DNA from 3 places in the Nonomuraea sp. NPDC059007 genome. Region 1 is predicted to be linked to each of the others. Evidence: riboswitches for the same ligand, from Rfam matches in the RefSeq annotation. Region 1 holds a riboswitch; each other region holds the start of a gene.
What was found. A riboswitch is a leader RNA that binds a small molecule or an ion and turns the genes downstream of it on or off. The one in region 1 is predicted to bind cobalamin.
Positions count from the first base shown of each region.

Region 1 (5,903 bases):
CGGCGTCGTGGCGGACACGACCGCGATCTCCATGGTCAACCCCGACAGCAACTCCCTGACCTACCGCGGATACCCGGTGCAGGAGCTCGCCGCCGCCTGCGGCTTCGAGCAGGTCGCCTATCTGCTGTGGCACGGCGAGCTGCCGGATGCCGGGCAACTGCGCGCGTTCGAGGCGGCCGAGCGAGCCCGCCGTACCCTCTCGCGCACCACGCTGGACGTGCTCGCCAAGCTCCCGGAGAGCTGCCACCCGATGGACGTGCTGCGCACCGCAGTCAGCCAGCTCGGCGCTGAAGACCCGCGCGAGGACGACGCCGACGCCAACCCGCACGCCGCGCTCGACCTGCTCGCCCGCCTGCCCACCGTCGTCGCCCTGAACCAGCGCCGCCGCCGCGGACAGGCGCCGATCCAGCCCGACCCCGAGCTGGGCTTCGCGGAGAACTTCTTCCACATGTGCTTCGGTGAGATCCCGGAACCCGAGGTCGTGCGCTGCTTCGAGATCTCCCTCATCCTCTACGCCGAGCACAGCTTCAACGCCTCCACCTTCACCGCCCGCGTGGTCACCTCCACGCTGTCCGACCTCTACAGCGCGGTCACCGCCGCCATCGGCGCGTTGAAGGGACCCCTGCACGGCGGAGCCAACGAGGCCGTCATGCACATGTTCGCCGAGATGAGCGACCCCGAGGCCTGGCTGGCGCAGGCCCTGGCGGACAAGCGCAAGATCATGGGCTTCGGTCACCGCGTCTACAAACACGGCGACTCGCGCGTGCCGACCATGGAGGCGGCGCTGCGCGACCTGGCGCGGCTGCGGAACGCCGACGATCTCATGAAGCGGTACGACGCTCTCGCCGACGCGATGGCACGGACCAAGGGAATTCACCCCAACCTGGACTACCCGACCGGCCCCGCGTACCACCTCATGGGCTTCGACATCCCCACCTTCACCCCCATCTTCGTCATGTCCCGCATCACCGGCTGGAGTGCTCACATAGCCGAGCAACTGACTGCGAACTCCCTCATCCGCCCCCTCAGCTCCTACGTCGGCCAAATGGAGCGACACCTCCCGTGACACTTCTCTCGACACGTGATGTGGGGTGTGGCTCTCGGGCCACCCGGTGGGACGGCTGACGGCACCGGCGCGCGGGCTGTGCGACGCCCCTGCCCGCGGCCCTTCTACGCGACCTCGGTTCGACGACCGCGCTGTCGGCGACCGGCCAAAATGTCGCAGAGCATGATCCCAGGCGGAGAGACAGACGTCCCGTCAAACCGCACGTGTACCTCATTTCAACGGGGGAGGCTACCGGCCCGTTATGCTTCCTTCTGCGGCTGGTCCGGCCCTCACGAGGGACCGGCGTAAGAGGGAACCCGGTGTGAATCCGGGACTGCCCCGCAGCGGTGAGCGGGAACGACCGCCGTCCACACAAGCACTGGGCTCCGGCCTGGGAAGCGACGGCCAGTAGACACGTGTGAGACGCCCGCGAGTCCGAATACCTGCCACCGCCCGTGTGCCACCCGGCACGCGGCCCCCAGGGGTTCCGCGAGGGAAAAGGACCCGACGTGAGACAACGCACCACCGTGCTCGGACGCCCGGCGGCCACCGCCGATCTGTGGGAAGGCTGGCGGAACTTCCGCCTGACCGACCTGCCGCTCCACGACCCCGCCTTCGCCTCGGCCGCCACCTTCGGCGTGACCGGGCCGCTGACCCGGGCCACCCGCTTCCGGCTCGACCGCAATGCGCCGCTGGCCGCCTACCATGAGGTCAGGCGGCTCGGCTTCGAGATGCGGCCCGTGCTGCCGGGGCCGCTCGCCTTCCTGCGGAGCATGGGCGGCGATCATCGGCTCCGCCTGCTGGACGCGTTCCTGGAGCCGTACGCGGAACTACTCGAACGGCTGGCCACCGCCGGAGCTCAGGAGGTCCAGCTCGACGAACCCCCGCCGGCCGATCCCGCGGACCTGCGTCACCTGGCGTACGCCTACGAGCGGCTGGGCGAGCTGAGCAACCGCCCCCGGCTGCTGGTGTGCCTGTGCTCGGGCGAAGCCGGTCCAGCGCTGGCCGTGCTGGGCGCGTCACGGGTGGAGAGCATCGCGGTCGACTTCGTGACCACGCCCGGCAACCTCGACGGCCTCGCCCGATTGGGGGGCCTGCCTCGCACGACGATCGTGGCCGCCGTCGTGGACGGCTGCTCGCCCGGCACCGGACAGGTCGATACCGCAGTGACCACATGCGCGGCGGTTTCGGAGCTCGCCGACCAGCTCGTGGTGGCCGCCTCCTGCTCCCCCGGGCAGCAATCGCCCTTGGAGACCGCCGCCGCCGTGGTCAAGATCGGCCGTGTCCGATGGGCGGGACTCAACCGTGTCTGAACCCTTTCCCGGTTCGGTCGAGCGGGTCAGGGGCCGAGCCGAAGTAGGTGGCGCGTAGCTCATCCCACGCTGCCAGCCGGTCGAAGTCGGGAGGATCGAGGATCTGCTGGCGGTCGGTGAGGAAGGGGTTGGGCAGCAGGACGGTCATGAGCTGTTCGTCGCGGCCGTTGAACAGGCGCACTCCCCAGGAGGTGGGGATGCCCTCGTCGTCGACGCGGCGATACAGCTCGGCCCGGGCGCACCGGCGGATGGCGCCGAGTTCGGGGCCGCTGGCGGTGTGCTCGCCGATGCACAGGTGGAAGTGCCAGCGGCCGAAGTCGACGGTGACGTAGCCGTCGTACATGCTGATGCGCTCAGGGGCGTTGGGCGCGGCCACCTCCCAGGCCGCGCCCTGGATGATCACGCCGAACCAGATGTGTTCCCAGTGCCGCTCGAACAGGAAGGTGACCAGGTTCAGCAGGTTGTCCTCGTCGGTGGGCAGGGGCCAGACGTGCAGGGTTCCGTTGCCGTGTTCCTCGACGACCGTGTGGTTCACGATGGGGCTCCTGACTGGTTTCGGGGGATGAGGGCGCAGTCACCGCACTTGCCGCCGCCGGGCAGTCGGTAGTACAGGCAGCAGCTGCGCCGGACGAAGAACGGGCGGCCGGGCTCGGCGAGGTCGCCTGTGCCTTTCAGCAGCTTGGTCCGCAACAACTCGCGACCGATGGGAACCGCCCGCGCGGTCAGCTCGGGGTGCCGGCGCAGCACCGCGCGGATGCTCCCGGCCAGGGAGGAGGCGGCGTTGCCCCACAGCAGGCCGGGTGCCAGCTTGACGATGCCGCGGGTGGTTTCGGCGAGTGGTTCGAGCAGTTCGGTGACGACGTTGCGGTAGATCGGCTCGATGGCGGCGCTCGGGTCGGCGGCCTGCCATCCGGTCGGGCGGGCGATCCGCAGCGGCAGCGGTCCGCTGGGGACAGGTCGCCAGTGCAGGTCTTGCGGCGGCAGGTCGAGCAGCAGGTCGTGGACGATGAACGCGCCGAGAACGGGCGACCACAGGCGCGCGGCCAGGCCCTGGAACAGGATCGAGGCGGCGACGCGCCTCTCCTGGGTACCGAGCCGCTCTGCGACGGAGTCGATGCGGCCGGCCAGGGCTGACGGGTCTGCGGACAGGTCGGTGAACGGCTGCCATCCGTCACCGGGTGGACCGACTTCCAGTTCGAAGTAGCCGCCCAGCGTGCTGGTGCCGGCCACGGCGACGGCGGGGGCGGCCGGGAGAAGGACGGGGTGGTCGTGCAGGTGCCGAGCCCAAGCCGCGACCTCGGGGATGGTGGGGAACCAAGGGGTTCGCCCGTCGTAGGCGGCCGCGTATCCGCCCTCCCTGTGATCCACGGCCAGTTGGACGGCCCCGGCGGCATCCCGGCGCCAGCCCTCCCTGGCCAGGGCGCGCTCCAGCAACGGGTCGTCGGGCAACCGTACGGGGCGGGCGCGTGCCGGGTTCAGCGTGAACACTCCTGCCTGCCGGTCGAAGGACAGCTCCTCGCCGTCGAAACAGGCGCCGATCAGGCCGTTCTCGGTCAGTTCCTCCGGTGTACCGGTGTGCAGGACACCCTCGGCCGTGACCAGCCACACCCGGTCGGCTACGCGAAGTGCCAGCTCCAGGTCGTGGGTGGACACCACGATGACCAGACCACGATCACGGGCCAGGGTACGCAGCAGGCCCATGAGGGCGACCCGAGAGGTGACGTCCAGGAAGGCCGTGGGCTCGTCCAGCAGGATCACCGAAGGTTCCTGGGCCAGGGCGCGGGCGATGAGGACACGTTGCCGCTCGCCGTCCGACAGTTCGCTGACCTGGCGTTCGGCGAGATGACCCGCGTTGACCGCGCTCAGCGCCCAGGAGACGACCGCGTGGTCGGCCGGGCCGAGCCGGCCGGTGAAGCCGGTGTGCGGGTGGCGGCCGAGTCCGGCCACCTCCCGCGCGCTCAGCAGGGGCGGCAGGTCGCGTTCGGTGAGGACGGCCGCCAGCTTGCGAGCCACCTCCGCGGGAGACAGCGAGCCGAGGACCTCCCCGTCGAGGTGCACCCGTCCGGTCAGCGGCGGCTGGAGCCCGGCCATGGTTTTCAGGAGGGTGGACTTGCCGCTGCCGTTGGGGCCGATCAGCACGGTCAGCTCGCCGGGAGCGGCGCTTGCGGCCAGGCCGTCCAGGACCCTCCGCTCCCCTCGTCCGCGGCGTGCCGGGTAGCCCGCGCACAGCGCCTCCAGGCGCAGGGACATCGTCACACCGCCAGTCCGGTCCGGGCCGCGCGGCTGCGCAGCAGCAGGGTGACCACGACGGGCGCGCCGACGATCGTGGTGACGGCGTTCAACGGCAGCACCACGCCGCTGCCCGGCGCCTGCGTGGCCACGCAGCACAACAGGGCGGTCGCCCCGCCGAGCAGGATCACGCCCGGCATGAGCAGCCGGTGATCGGCCGTGCCCAGCAGCAGCCGGGTCACATGGGGTACGGCCAGACCGAGGAAGGCGACCGGGCCGCAGTAGGCGGTCACCGCCCCGGCCAGCACCGAGGCCACCAGCAACGTGAGCGTGCGCACCAGCCGGACGTGCACGCCCATCGTGCGGGCGTAGCTCTCACCGAGCAGCAGCGCGTTGAGCGGCTTGACCCCGGCCAGCGCCGCGCCCAGGCCCGCCAGGCCCACGGGTGCGAACAGCGCCAGATCCGCCCAGGTCGTCCCGGCGAAGCTGCCCAGGCCCCAGCTGATGAACTGCTGCGCCCGCTGCGGATCGGTGTAGACCAGGAGCAAGGTGATGACCGACACCGAAGCGGACCCCACCATGACGCCGATGACGAGCAGGGTCACCACCGAGTGCACTCGCCGGGACAGCGCGAGCACCAGCGCGAGCACGGCCGCGGCACCGGCGGAGGCGGCGACCACGACGCTCGCCTTGCCCAGCCCGGCCAGCCCTGCGGTGAACGCCCCGGCCGCACCGCCCATCCCGGTCGTGACCAGGGCGACACCCAGGCTGGCGCCCGAGCTGACGCCGAGGATGTACGGCTCGGCCAGTGGGTTGCGGAACAGCGTCTGCATCTGCACGCCCGCCGCCGCCAGGGCCGCTCCGGCCAGCGCCGCCGTGATGGCGCGCGGCAGCCGTACCGTCCACATGATCTCCTGAACGGCGGGGTGGGCGGCGGGAGAGCGGATCAGTGCGGCCAGCGCCTCGCCCAGCGGGACGGGTGTGGAGCCCAGCGTGACCGCCAGCGCGAACGCGGACGGGACCGCCGCCGTCATCGCGAGCAGAGCAAGCGCCCGGCGGCGGTAGGCCACTGGGACGACCGCGAGAGCCGTCACTTGGTCATCTTCTGGTAGAAGGCGAACTCGTGGCCGGGGGCGAGGTCGGGGTGGAGGATGGCGACCAGGTCAGCGAGGATCAGGTCGGGGCGGGCGACGCCGCGTTCGTAGAAGTCGTTGCCGCCGCCGGGTCCGAGCGCCTTGTTCGACGACCAGATCTCGCCCGAGGTGAAGGCGGCGAACTTGGCGTAGCGCGGGTCGGCCTTCTCCACGTCCGATAGG
Region 1 is NZ_JBHYJD010000036.1:51,094-56,996, reverse strand. It holds gene ACFWY5_RS41140 (bifunctional 2-methylcitrate synthase/citrate synthase) at 1-1,066, shown strand, start outside; cobalamin riboswitch at 1,308-1,511, shown strand; gene ACFWY5_RS41135 (hypothetical protein) at 1,555-2,358, shown strand; gene ACFWY5_RS41130 (hypothetical protein) at 2,345-2,893, opposite strand; gene ACFWY5_RS41125 (ATP-binding cassette domain-containing protein) at 2,890-4,608, opposite strand; gene ACFWY5_RS41120 (FecCD family ABC transporter permease) at 4,611-5,681, opposite strand; gene ACFWY5_RS41115 (ABC transporter substrate-binding protein) at 5,678-5,903, opposite strand, start outside.

Region 2 (5,903 bases), on a different contig from region 1:
ACGCGGCGGCCCATCGCCGCCAGCACCGGTTCGACGGCGGCGAAGTCCGATTCGGCCGCGCCCACCATGAAGGTCAGCGTCGCCGCGCTCGCCCCGACGACGCCTCCGGAGACGGGGGCGTCGAGGGCCCGGTGCCCGGCGGTGACCGCTGCTCGCGCGGCGGCGTGCGCGTCGGCCACGTCGATGGTCGAGCAGTCGGCGAACAGCGTGCCGGGCCGGGCCGCGGGCAGGATGTCGTCGTAGCACCGCAGGACGTGCGGTCCGGCGGGCAGCATGGTGATGACCAGGTCGGCGTCGCCGGCGGCCGCGGCCGCCGAACCCGCCGCCCGCACCCCGTGCCCGGACGCTTCGTTGAGCGCCGCGTCGTCGAGGTCGAACCCGTCCACGTGGTGTCCGGCCTTGACGAGGTTACGCGCCATGAGCCCGCCCATGTTGCCCAGGCCGATGAAGGCGATCCTCATGACAGCCCCAGCTCCTTGTCGCCCAGCGGCGCGAAGAAGGCGTCGACCTCCGCCGCGGAGGCCGCCTGAACCCACCGCGGCGACCGGTCCTTGTCGATGACCTGTGCGCGGATGCCCTCTTCCAGATCGGGATGGCCCAGCGCCCGGCACGAGACGCGATACTCCTGGTCCAGCACCTCTTCCAGCGAGCCGAGCAGCCCGGCGCGCCGGAGCGATCGCAGCGTCACCCGCAGCGCGGTCGGTGACTTGGCCGCGATCTGCTCCGCGGCCTCCTTCGCCGCGCTCTCGCCGATGTCCAGCAACTGCTCGACGATCTCCGGAACGCTCTCACCGGCGTAACACACGTCGATCCAGGAGCGTTGCTCCGGCAGCGACCCTTCTGGAGCGGGTACGGCATGAGCCTCCAGCGCCGCCGTGACCCCGTGCGCCGCCGCGCTCCGCCGGAAGGCGGGCAGGTCGGCCGAGGGCACGAAGTGGTCGGCCAGGCCGCAGGCGATGGCGTCGCCCGCCCCGATCGTCGTGCCGGTCAGCGCGAGGTGCAGCCCGATGTCGCCGGGAGCGCGCGACAGCAGGAAGGTACCGCCCACGTCGGGGATCAGGCCGATGCCGGTCTCCGGCATGGCCAGCCTCGTGCGTTCGGTGACCACGCGGACGCTGCCGTGCGCGGATACGCCGACGCCGCCGCCCATGACCAGGCCGTCCATGAGAGCGACGTACGGCTTGCCGTAGCGGGCGATGCGGGCGTTGAGCAGGTATTCGTCGCGCCAGAACGCGGCGGTGGCATCGCCGCCACCCTGCCGGATGTCCTGGTAGATCGAGCGGATGTCGCCTCCGGCGCACAGCCCGCGTTCGCCGGCGCCGCTGATCAGCACGGCCTGGACCGTCTCGTCGCTCTCCCACGCCCGCAGCGCGGCGTCGATGTGCCGGACCATGTCGTGGGTGAGCGCGTTGAGCGCCTTCGGCCGGTTGAGCAGGATGTGACCGAGACGGCCGTCCTGCCTGGTCTCGATGTCCATCAGGCGGCCCCGCTCAGATTGCCGGTGAGGCCGCGGGCGACGATGACGCGCATGATCTCGTTGGTCCCTTCGAGGATCTGGTGCACCCGCAGATCGCGCACGATCTTCTCGATGCCGTATTCGGTGAGGTAGCCGTAGCCGCCGTGGAGTTGCAGGGCGCGGTTGGCGACGGTGAACCCGGTGTCGGTGACGAAGCGTTTGGCCATCGCGCAGAGCTCGACCGCCTTGGGGTCGCCCTCGTCGAGCGCCGTGGCCGCCCGCCACAGCAGGGCGCGGGCGGCCTCGAGTTCGGTCGCCATGTCGGCGAGCTGGAACTGCAGCCCTTGGGCGTGCGAGAGCGGCGCGCCGAACGCCTGCCTGTCACCGAGGTAGGAGGTGCTGGCCTCCAGCGCGGCCCGCGCGCCGCCGAGCGAGCAGGCGGCGATGCCGAGGCGGCCGCCGTTGAGGGCGTTCATCGCGATCCGGAATCCGTCGCCCTCCCGGCCCAGAAGCCGGTCGGCGGGGACGCGTACGCCGTCGAAGACGACCTGCCGGGTGGGCTGGGCGTTCCAGCCCATCTTCTCCTCGTTGGCGCCGAAGGACAGGCCGGGGTCGTCGCGTTCGACGACGAACGCGGAGACGCCGCGCGCGCCGGAGACGCCGGTGCGGGCCATGACCACGTACACCTGCGCGGCCCCGGCTCCGGAGACGAACTGCTTGACGCCGTCCAGGACGTAGGCGTCCCCATCCCGTACGGCTCGCGTGGCGAGCGCCGCCGCGTCAGAACCGGCGCCAGGCTCGGTCAGGCAGTAGCTGGCCAGGCTACGCATCGAACACAGCCCGGACAGCCAGCGCGTGCGCTGCTCGATGCTGCCGTAGTGGTCGATCATCCAGGCGACCATGTTGTGGATGGAGATATATCCGGCGATGGACGGACAGCCGGTGGCCAGCGTCTCGAAGATCAGCGTGCCGTCGCGGCGGGACAGGCCCGAGCCGCCGAACTCCTCGCTGACGTAGACGCCGCCGAGACCGAGGTCGGCCGCCTTGGTCAGCACGTCGACCGGGAAGTGCTTGCGCCGGTCCCAGTCGATCGCGTTGGGGGACAGGTGCTCGTGGGTGAAGCCGGCGACCGCCTCGACGATGGCGAACTGCTCCTGCGTCAGTACGGGCATCGGCCTCAGCCCATCGTCGGGATCGTGAAGCTGGCGCCCTCGCGAATGCCCGACGGCCAGCGGGAGGTGACCGTCTTGGCCTGGGTGAAGAAGCGGATGGAGTCGGTGCCGAACTGGTTGAGGTCGCCGAACATGGAGCGTTTCCAGCCGCCGAAGGAGTGATAGGCGACCGGGACGGGGATGGGCACGTTGACCCCGACCATGCCGGTGTTCACCCGGCGGGTGAAGTCGCGTGCCGTGTCGCCGTCGCGGGTGAAGATGGCGACGCCGTTGCCGTACTCGTGCTCGCTCGGCAGCCGCAGCGCGTGCTCGTAGTCGCCGGCGCGCACGATGGACAGCACGGGCCCGAAGATCTCCTCGCGGTAGATCCGCATGTCGGGCCGCACGTGGTCGAACAGGGACGGGCCGATGAAGAAGCCGCCCGGCTCCGGCACGTCGGCGTCCCGGCCGTCGACCACGAGCTCGGCGCCCTCGCTCACGCCGATCTCCACGTAGTCGCGGACGCGCCGCAGGGCGTCGGAGCCGACCAGCGGGCCGAAGTCGGCGCCGGGGTCGTCGCTGCGGCCCAGGCGCAGCTCGCCGATCCTGGCCACCAGCCGTTCCCGCAGCGCGTCCGCGGTCGCCTGTCCCACGGGGACGGCCACCGAGATGGCCATGCAGCGTTCGCCCGCCGAGCCGTAGCCGGCGCCGATCAGCGCGTCCGCGGCCTGGTCCAGGTCGGCGTCGGGCATGACGATCAGGTGGTTCTTGGCGCCGCCGAAGCACTGGGCGCGCTTGCCGTGCGCGGTGGCGGTCGTGTAGACGTGCTCGGCGACCCGGGTGGAGCCGACGAAGGCGACCGCGCTCACCCTGTCGTCGGTCAGCAGGGTGTCGACGGCGTCCTTGGCGCCGTGGATCACGTTCAGTACACCGGGTGGGAGGCCGGCTTCGGTGAGCAGTTCGGCCAGCCGTACCGGAACTGATGGGTCACGCTCGAGGGCTTGAGCACGAAGGCGTTGCCGCAGGCGACGGCGGGGGCCAGTTGCCACAGCGGGATCATGGCGGGGAAGTTGAACGGCGTGATCCCCGCGACCACCCCCAGCGGCCGGCGCATGGAGTAGACGTCGATCCCGCTGCCCGCGTTGTCGGTGAACTCGCCCTTGAGCAGGTGGGGGACGCCCGCGGCGAACTCGACCACCTCCAGGCCGCGCTGGATGTCGCCGTCGGCGTCGGCGACGGTCTTGCCGTGTTCGGATGACAGCAGCCGGGCCAGGGTGTCGCGTTCGGCCTCGACCAGGTGCAGGAACCTCAGCAGCACGCGGGCGCGGCGCTGCGGATTCCACTCCGCCCAGGCCGCCTGGGCTTCGGCGGCGTCGGAGATGGCCGCCCTGGTCTCGTCCGGAGTGGCCAGCGGGACTCTGGCCTGGACGGTTCCGGTGTTCGGGTCGTGGACGTCGCCGAAGGTGCCCGAGATGCCGGGGACGTGCTTGCCGCCGATGAAATGGGACAGTTCACGGATCATGGAGCCTGCTTTCGCCAGGTGGACCCGAGGATGGGCATGCAAAGGAGGGCAGGTCAGAGGTGAGTGACCGCCGTCGCCATCGGATCACCTGGGCCGCGGGCGCGTTCCGGTGCCATGCGTGTTCGCTCCATCCTCGTGGACAACACATGCCAGAACTCGCGGCCGGTATCCTGACTCCCGGATCAGCGCACGTCATCCGGCCTTCCCGGCTTTCGCCAGTGGCACTGTCGAGCGATGACGCACATCCCCGGTCACAGTGGCGGGACCGTGCTGGATTCACACCAGCTTCCCTGCACCGCGAGCGTTCCTGTTGAAAATATAGTTGGACGTCCTAGTAAGTCCAGTGCCGGCTTCCCTTGGCTTAGGGTGGGGGTCGCAGTTGGTTCGCCCCGTCAGCCAGGCGAGGCGTCGTAAGAGGGAACCCGGTGCGAATCCGGGACTGCCCCGCAGCGGTGAGTGGGAACGACCGCCGTCACCAGCACTCGGCCCCCGGGGCCGGGGAAGCGACGGCCAGTAGGCATGTGCGACGCGCCCGCGAGTCCGAAGACCTGCCACTGCCCGCGCGCACCCCGCGCGCGGTGCATCGGACGGCCTCGAGGGAGGGCTGGGCGACCACGCGGGCCAGAAGTGTGCCCGCGCCTGGGCCGTGCCTTCGCTCGAACGCCGGGGATGTCCCCGTGACTCGCGAAGGAGAGTTCCGTGACCGAGCGTTCGCTCGCCACCGTGTACGGCTACCCCCGCCAGGGACCCGGCCGCGAACTGAAGAAGGCCGTCGAAGGCTACTGGGCGGGCCGGATCACCGCCGCCGAGCTGGAAGCCGCCGCCGCCGGCCTGCGCCGCGCCGCCTGGCGCGAGCTCACCGACGCCGGCCTCGGCGAAGTCCCCTCCGGCGACTTCTCGCTGTACGACCACGTGCTGGACACCACCGTCATGGTCGGCGCGATCCCCGAGCGGCACCGGGCGGCCGTGGAGGCCGACCCGCTGGCCGGCTACTTCGCCATGGCCCGCGGCACCCAGGACGTGGCGCCGCTGGAGATGACCAAGTGGTTCGACACCAACTACCACTACCTGGTCCCCGAGCTCGGCCCTGACACCGTCTTCACCGCCAACCCCGGCAAGCAGGCCGCCGAGCTGACCGAGGCCCTGTTGCAGGGCCACAACCCGCGCCCGGTCGTGGTCGGCCCCGTCACCTACCTGCTGTTGTCCAAGCCCGCCCCCGGCGTCGAGCCCGGCTTCGAACCGCTGTCGCTGCTGGAACGGCTGCTGCCCGTCTACGCCGAGATCCTCGCGTCGCTGCAGTCAGCGGGCGCCGATTGGGTGCAGTTCGACGAGCCCGCCCTGGTCCAGGACCGGCCGCAGGAGGTGCTCGACGCCGTCGCCGCCGCCTACGCCCACCTCGGCGGGCTGACCCGGCGGCCCAGAATCCTGGTGACCAGCTACTTCGACCGGCTCGGCGCCGCCCTGCCCGTGCTGGCCGCCGCCCCCGTCGAGGGCCTCGGACTCGACTTCACCGGCTCGGCCGCCGCCAACCTCGACGACCTGGCCGCGGCCGGCGGGCTGCCCGGCAAGCGGCTGGTGGCCGGGGTCGTGGACGGGCGCAACATCTGGATCAACGAGCTGGAGAGGTCGCTGGCCACGCTCGCCACCCTGCTCGGACTGGCCGAGCGGGTGGACGTGGCCGCCTCCTGCTCCCTGCTGCACGTCCCCTACGACACCGCGCTGGAGACCGACCTCCATCCCGAGGTGGCCGGCTGGCTCGCGTTCGCCCGCCAGA
Region 2 is NZ_JBHYJD010000020.1:180,380-186,282, forward strand. It holds gene mmsB (3-hydroxyisobutyrate dehydrogenase) at 1-461, opposite strand, end outside; gene ACFWY5_RS30760 (enoyl-CoA hydratase/isomerase family protein) at 458-1,477, opposite strand; gene ACFWY5_RS30765 (acyl-CoA dehydrogenase family protein) at 1,477-2,628, opposite strand; partial or broken gene ACFWY5_RS30770 (CoA-acylating methylmalonate-semialdehyde dehydrogenase) at 2,634-4,129, opposite strand; cobalamin riboswitch at 4,272-4,444, opposite strand; cobalamin riboswitch at 4,510-4,683, shown strand; gene metE (5-methyltetrahydropteroyltriglutamate--homocysteine S-methyltransferase) at 4,829-5,903, shown strand, end outside.
Region 2: linked by a shared signal. The riboswitch ahead of ACFWY5_RS30770 (CoA-acylating methylmalonate-semialdehyde dehydrogenase) and the one ahead of ACFWY5_RS41135 (hypothetical protein) in region 1 are both predicted to bind cobalamin.

Region 3 (5,903 bases), on a different contig from region 1:
GCGGATCCTGTGCTCGCGCCACTCGGCCCGCCGCAGCTTGCGCGACCCCTCCCGGTACCGCCAGCGCGCCCACGGCGAGCCCGGCCTGGCCAGCCGGATGGCGCCGACCAGCGCGAGCGGGGTGAGGTAGACCCCGATCAGCCCGGTCCAGATCTTCCCCTTGCTCAGACTGAGCACCGCGAACAGGATGTTCGCCGTGACGACGAGCCCGCCGTTGATCAGGTCCTGGCCGGTGAACAACTCGTCGACCTCCAGCGGGCTGATCCCGAGCAGTCCGAGCCCGCACAACGCCAGCGCCATGAACACCGTGTCCACCGACAGCCGCCCCCGCTCGGTCCAGTAGACGTCCTGCAGATGCAGGACCAGCGCGAACTCGTCGAGCACGAGCGCCGCCCCCACGCCGAACACCGCCGCGGTCACCCCCGCGGGCGGAGAGCTTCCATCCTGTACGGCCAGCCCGCCGATCCCGCCCAGGCACATGAACACCAGCCCGAACACCACGTGGTGGATGTGCATCCCGCCCGGGGTGACATTCCCCGGCCACCACCGCACCCGCTTCCTGATCATCCGGACGCTGAACCTGATGAACAGGAACGTGAGCAGGAACAGCACGAAGAAGCAGAACAGCCGGAGCTTCCCCGCGTCGACGATCTCCCGGGCGAACCAGTGCCCCATCTACCCCCCAACGACCGGCCGGGGGGTAGTGCTAGGTGTACCCGGAATACTCGCCTCTGTGCCAATGTGCCCGCTGACCTGCGCCGATTGAATGATCGGCATGACGCGGACACACTCTCTCCCCGGCCCGTGGGTCGAGGCGGCCGGGCTGCTGCTCGGCCCGCTCCTGCTCCTCGCCGGGGTACTGACCCGGATCGGCCAGGACGACTTCTTCCCCGGCCAGCTCGCCGCCTATGCCCGGCAGCCCGGCACGATGACCCTGTCCTACAGCCTGTTCGCCGCCGGGCTCGTGCTTCTGTGGCCGGCCGCGGTCGCGCTGGCCCGGCGGATCTCCGCCACGCACCCCGGCTGGGCGCGGTGGGGCGTGACGCTGGTGGTGCTCGGGTTGTTCGGCCGGGTCTTCCACGCCGGGGCCGGCCACCTGGCGTTCCAGATGGTCGACGCGCTCGGGCTTGAGGCCGCGCAGAGGGCCGTGGCCGGCACCTACGGCGCCTTCCACGTCTTCAAGGCGGTCAACGTCGTCATCATGGCGGGCTGGATCGTGCTGGCGGTCGGCGCCTTCCGCGCGAAGGCGTTCGGTCCCGGCGCGGCCGGGGTGGCCCGTTGCGTCGCGCTCGCGCTGGCCACCGGGCTGCCGCTCGGCGTGCTCAAGGGCAGCACCGACCTGCCGTCCCTGCTCGCCGTCGCCGGTCTGGTCGTGGCCATGGCGCCGCTCGGGGTGAGCGTGCTGAGGCAGGCGGGGCCGGCGCCGCGGTGGTGGGTGGTGGCGCTCACCGTCGCGGCCGTCCCGGCGGCGTTCCTACTCGGGCTCAGCGGGTGAGCCCCAGACCTTGGGGTTCTCGTCCGGCTCGGGGAGCTTGGACAGGAGGTCGGCGATGCTGTCCCAGTTGGCGACCCGGACGAGGTCGCCCATGAGGCGCAGGCGCTCGGCGAGCTGCTCGTGGGCCTCGTCCAGATGGACCAGGCCCTTGGCGATCTGGTCGGTGTGGGCCTCGTAGCCGCGGGCGCCGCCGTCGCCCTTGAAGAACGTGACGCCCTCCTGGGTGCCGCCCCAGAAGGCGCCGATGGCGGTCAGTTCCGCGGCGGCCCGCCGTACGTGGTCGGCCAGGTCGCGGCGCTCGGTGTCGTAAGCCTCGGCGACGGCGCGCAGCCGGGCGCGGTCGATTTCCATCCTGCTCACCCCGCGGGTTTGTGGGCCATCGTGAAGTAGAGGAGCATCCGGCCCAGCGTTTCCTTCCAGGTCGGGATCAGGTCCTCGCCGCCCTGGCCGTTCATGGCGTCGTAGCTGGGGCCGTAGCCGACGGAGCCGCCGGCCATGCGGCCGACGAAGTACTGCAGGTCGAGGTTCTTGGTCATCGCCCTGGCCGCGGGCATGGCCGCGTCGAAGGCGCCGTAGAAGGCCACCGAGGCGGCGAACTCCTTGAGCGCCTGCCGGGCGTTGTCGCCCAGAGAGCCCGGGTCCTCGCCGCGCGCCGCCTTGACCCCGGCGACCACGCCCACGTCGCCGATGGCGAAGAAGGCGCTGCCGATCGAGTACTCGGTCAGCTTGGCCAGCACGACCCGCGCGACCGCGTGCTCCAGGAGCTTCGACAGCAGTTTCGCCTGCGCCCTGCGCATGAGGAACTGCGTGATCTGGTACGCCGCCCCCGCCTGCCACGGGAACGTGGTGATGAAGATGAAGCTGGCGAGGTTGGCCAGTGCCATGGTCCAGTAGGCGTGCCGTACGGTCTCGACGATCTCCGCGAAGTCGTCGCAGGCCTCGGCGTTCGCGCGGCAGGCGGCGGCCAGCTTGCCGGGGTAGCCGAGGGCCGGCGGCATCGGGTACAGGCCCTCGGTGACGGTCCGCTTGAACGCGTCCACCCCTTCGCCGCTGTTGCGCCGCCAGACCGACTCGGCGGCGGGGTAGGTGTTGCCCGAGCTCTTCTCCACGCGTTCGGCCAGCCGTAGCCAGGTGTCGCGGGCCTGGCGGGCGCGGTCGGGGTCGCCTTCCGGGTAGTCGACCGCGAGCATCTGGAAGACGAAGGCGGTGATGCCGAGGGCACCGAAGCCGTAGATGGAGGCGCGGGTGGGGTTGATCTTCATCGCAGCACGTCGGGGGTGAACGGCTCGGCCAGCGCCCTGGCCTGGTCACCGGCATCGCGGGCGGCAGCGGCGGCGGCCTGGAGGACGGCGGCGGCCAGCTCGTCGGAGCCGAGCCGCATGGCGCGGGGGTCGATGGTGAGCCCGGCCAGGGCGCCGGTCATGGTGGCCTCGGCGACGACCCGGCCCTCGGCGGCCTCACCGCGGCCGCGTACCCGCTCGATCTCTTGCTGGAGTCCCTGGAGTCGGGCGATCTCCCCGTGGAACTCGGCGAACATCCGGTCCAGCTCGTCTGTCATTCGGCCCAACGTAGATCGTGACACCGGCAATGGCAACTGAACTAGTAGGTAAAGCGCTTCACCTCACATTCAACAGAATCCGGCCTCCGTGCGTCTGGGATGTGATGGACCGAGGAAGGGTGAGGCCAGGGTGGACGACTTCGCGGCGTTCGTCGCCGAGCGCGCCGACGCGCTCCTGCGCTATGGATACGTGCTCAGCGGCAACCCGCACGACGCGGCCGACCTGACCCAGGAGGCGCTGATCAGGTTGCATCGGGCCTGGTCGCGGGTGCGCGGCAAACGCGCGCGGGCGAGATCTGGGTGCGGTGCGGCGTACTCACCTGCGTCGGCCACAGGCCGGACCGGACCGTTTTCATGCGCCTGCGCGACGGCACACAGGAGCGGGACCTGCCCGAGGCCCCTGTGATCGGACTCGCCGCGGACCGGTTCATGACGGTGCGGCTCGACTCGGCCGGCGGCGGTCAGGCGCTGCTCGACCTGGCCACGGGCCGCTCCGGAGACCTCGGCACCCGGCCCGGTGACGATGGCGGGATGCAGATCGTTCAACCGGGCGTCGGCGACGGCCGGCTCGTTCACTATCCGCTCGGGGGCAAAACCGTGATCATCGACCTTTCGAAGATCACGTGACTGTTGACGAGAACCGGAGGAAAGGATACGTTCCGGTAGATTTCACGGCTGTCAGGGGAAATCCGGTGAGATGCCGGTGCGGACGCGCCACTGTATCCGGGACGTAGATCCCGGGAGCCAGGTCACCTAACGGCCGTGACCTCACCTGTTGGGACGCGTCATCCCTGAGGAGGCCTTGATGAGTGGTGGGACCACTTCGACGTCCGTGCCCTTTCCCCGTTTGCGGCCCTGGTTGCTGAGCGTGCCGTTGTTCCTGTTGATCGCGTACCTGGTTCTGATGGACAACGGCGCGGTCTCGCAGACCGGTACCTTCCTGCACGAGCTGATGCACGACGGGCGTCACCTGCTCGGCGTGCCCTGCCACTAGGGGCCGGGCACGATGGTGCGCACCCTTGTGGTCAGAGGTCTGCTCCTGGGCCTGCTGGCCGGACTGTTCGCGGGCGCCTTCGCCTTCCTGGCGGGGGAGCCCCACGTGGACAGCGCGATCGCCTTGGAAGAAGCCGCGGCGGCGGCCGCGCCGGCCGCGCCGGCCGACGATCATCATGGTGAGGAGGCCGAGGTCAGCCGGCCGGTGCAGAAGGCCGGGCTGTTCCTCGCGACGGGCCTTTACGGCCTCGCCGTCGGCGGCATCTTCGGCCTGGTCGTGGCCGGGCTGCGCGGCCGGGTCGGCCCCAGGTCGGACCCCGCGCTCGCGTTCGCCGCGGCGGGCACGGCCTTTCTGGCGATCGTCCTGCTGCCGTTCCTGAAATATCCCGCCAATCCGCCCGCCGTCGGCGACCCCCACACGATCGGCAGCCGGACCCTGCTCTACGTGGTCATGGTGCTGGTGGGCCTGGCCGCCGTCGCCATCGCGGTCGCGAGCGGGCGCCGGGTCACCGGCGGTCCGTGGGCGCGCTGGAGCGTCACCGTGGTGACCTTCCTCGTGCCGGTGGTCGCCGCGCTGGCGCTGCTGCCGCGGGTCGACGAGGTGCCCGCGGGCTTTCCCGCCACGTTGCTGTGGGAGTTCCGGCTCGCGTCGCTGGGGACGCAGCTGGTGTTCTGGGCGGCGTTCGGGGCGCTGTTCGCCTGGGCGGGCGAGCGCGCCGCCCGCCGGACCACCGCCGCCGTCCCGGCCGCCGCACCGAGCTGAGCGGAGTGCTTTTCGTACGGCATGCCAGCACACCAGGCATGCGCACAGCCTGCTTCCCCGCACCGGAGCAGGCCGATCGCGCCAGCCTGGCGAAGGCCGCCCTTCTGGCCGGGACCGCCGACCTGGCCAGGACGGCGTCATACGCGGGACCCGGCACCCGGCCCGACCGGGACGAGCCCCGTGAAGCGGAGCTTGGGGAGATGCTGACGGCCGGGCAGGCGGGGGCGGCGTTCGTCGCGCCGTCGGTGGCCGCGTTGCAGACCGCCTCGGCCATGGGGCTCGCGCCCATCGTGGTCGACGCCCTGGCCGAGGCCGATCACGGCCGGTGGGGCGGCCTGCCGTACACGAGGGTCGCCCAGGACGAGCCGGACGCGCTCGCGAGCTGGCTCGCCGACCCCGGCGCGGCGCCCCACGGCGGCGAGAGCCTCGACCAGATGACGGCGCGCGTCACGGGGTGGCTCGACGAGACGCGGGCCAGGTTCGACGGCCGGCGCGGGCGGCCGTTCCTGGTCATCTGCGACTCGGGAGCCATCCGCGCCGCGCTCGGGCACGCGCTCGGCCTGCCCCCGCTGCACGCCGCCCGTTTCGACCTCGCGCCACTGTCCACCACCGAACTGGCCGTCACCCGCGGCGGCTGGCGGGTCGCCCACGTCAACCGGGACGCCCTCGAACACCGGAAGGTCACCTCTTGATCGCCACCTACCCGTTCAGCGCGGTCGTCGGGCTCGACGACCTGAAGCTGGCGCTGGTGCTCAACGCCGTCTCGCCCCGGGTGGGCGGCGTGCTCGTCCGCGGGGAGAAGGGCACCGCCAAGTCGACGATCGTCCGCGCGCTGGCCGCCCAGCTACCGTCGGTGGACGTGGTGGCCGGTTGCCGGTTCGCCTGCGACCCGGCCGCGCCGGACCCGGACTGCCCCGACGGGCCGCACGACCCCGGCGAACAACGCCACCGGAGGCCCGCCTCCCTGGTCGAACTGCCGGTCGGCGCCTCCGAGGACCGGCTCGTCGGCTCGCTCGACGTCGAACGCGCGCTGACCGAAGGCGTGAAGGCGTTCGAGCCGGGACTGCTGGCGGGCGCGCACCGCGGCGTGCTGT
Region 3 is NZ_JBHYJD010000024.1:75,257-81,159, reverse strand. It holds gene ACFWY5_RS33680 (hypothetical protein) at 1-675, opposite strand, end outside; gene ACFWY5_RS33675 (hypothetical protein) at 776-1,495, shown strand; gene ACFWY5_RS33670 (hypothetical protein) at 1,475-1,846, opposite strand; gene ACFWY5_RS33665 (hypothetical protein) at 1,852-2,757, opposite strand; gene ACFWY5_RS33660 (YbaB/EbfC family nucleoid-associated protein) at 2,754-3,053, opposite strand; gene ACFWY5_RS33655 (sigma factor) at 3,142-3,459, shown strand; gene ACFWY5_RS33650 (hypothetical protein) at 3,408-3,680, shown strand; cobalamin riboswitch at 3,692-3,829, shown strand; gene ACFWY5_RS33645 (CbtB-domain containing protein) at 3,886-4,047, shown strand; gene ACFWY5_RS33640 (CbtA family protein) at 4,060-4,809, shown strand; gene ACFWY5_RS33635 (histidine phosphatase family protein) at 4,848-5,501, shown strand; gene ACFWY5_RS33630 (putative cobaltochelatase) at 5,498-5,903, shown strand, end outside.
Region 3: linked by a shared signal. The riboswitch ahead of ACFWY5_RS33645 (CbtB-domain containing protein) and the one ahead of ACFWY5_RS41135 (hypothetical protein) in region 1 are both predicted to bind cobalamin.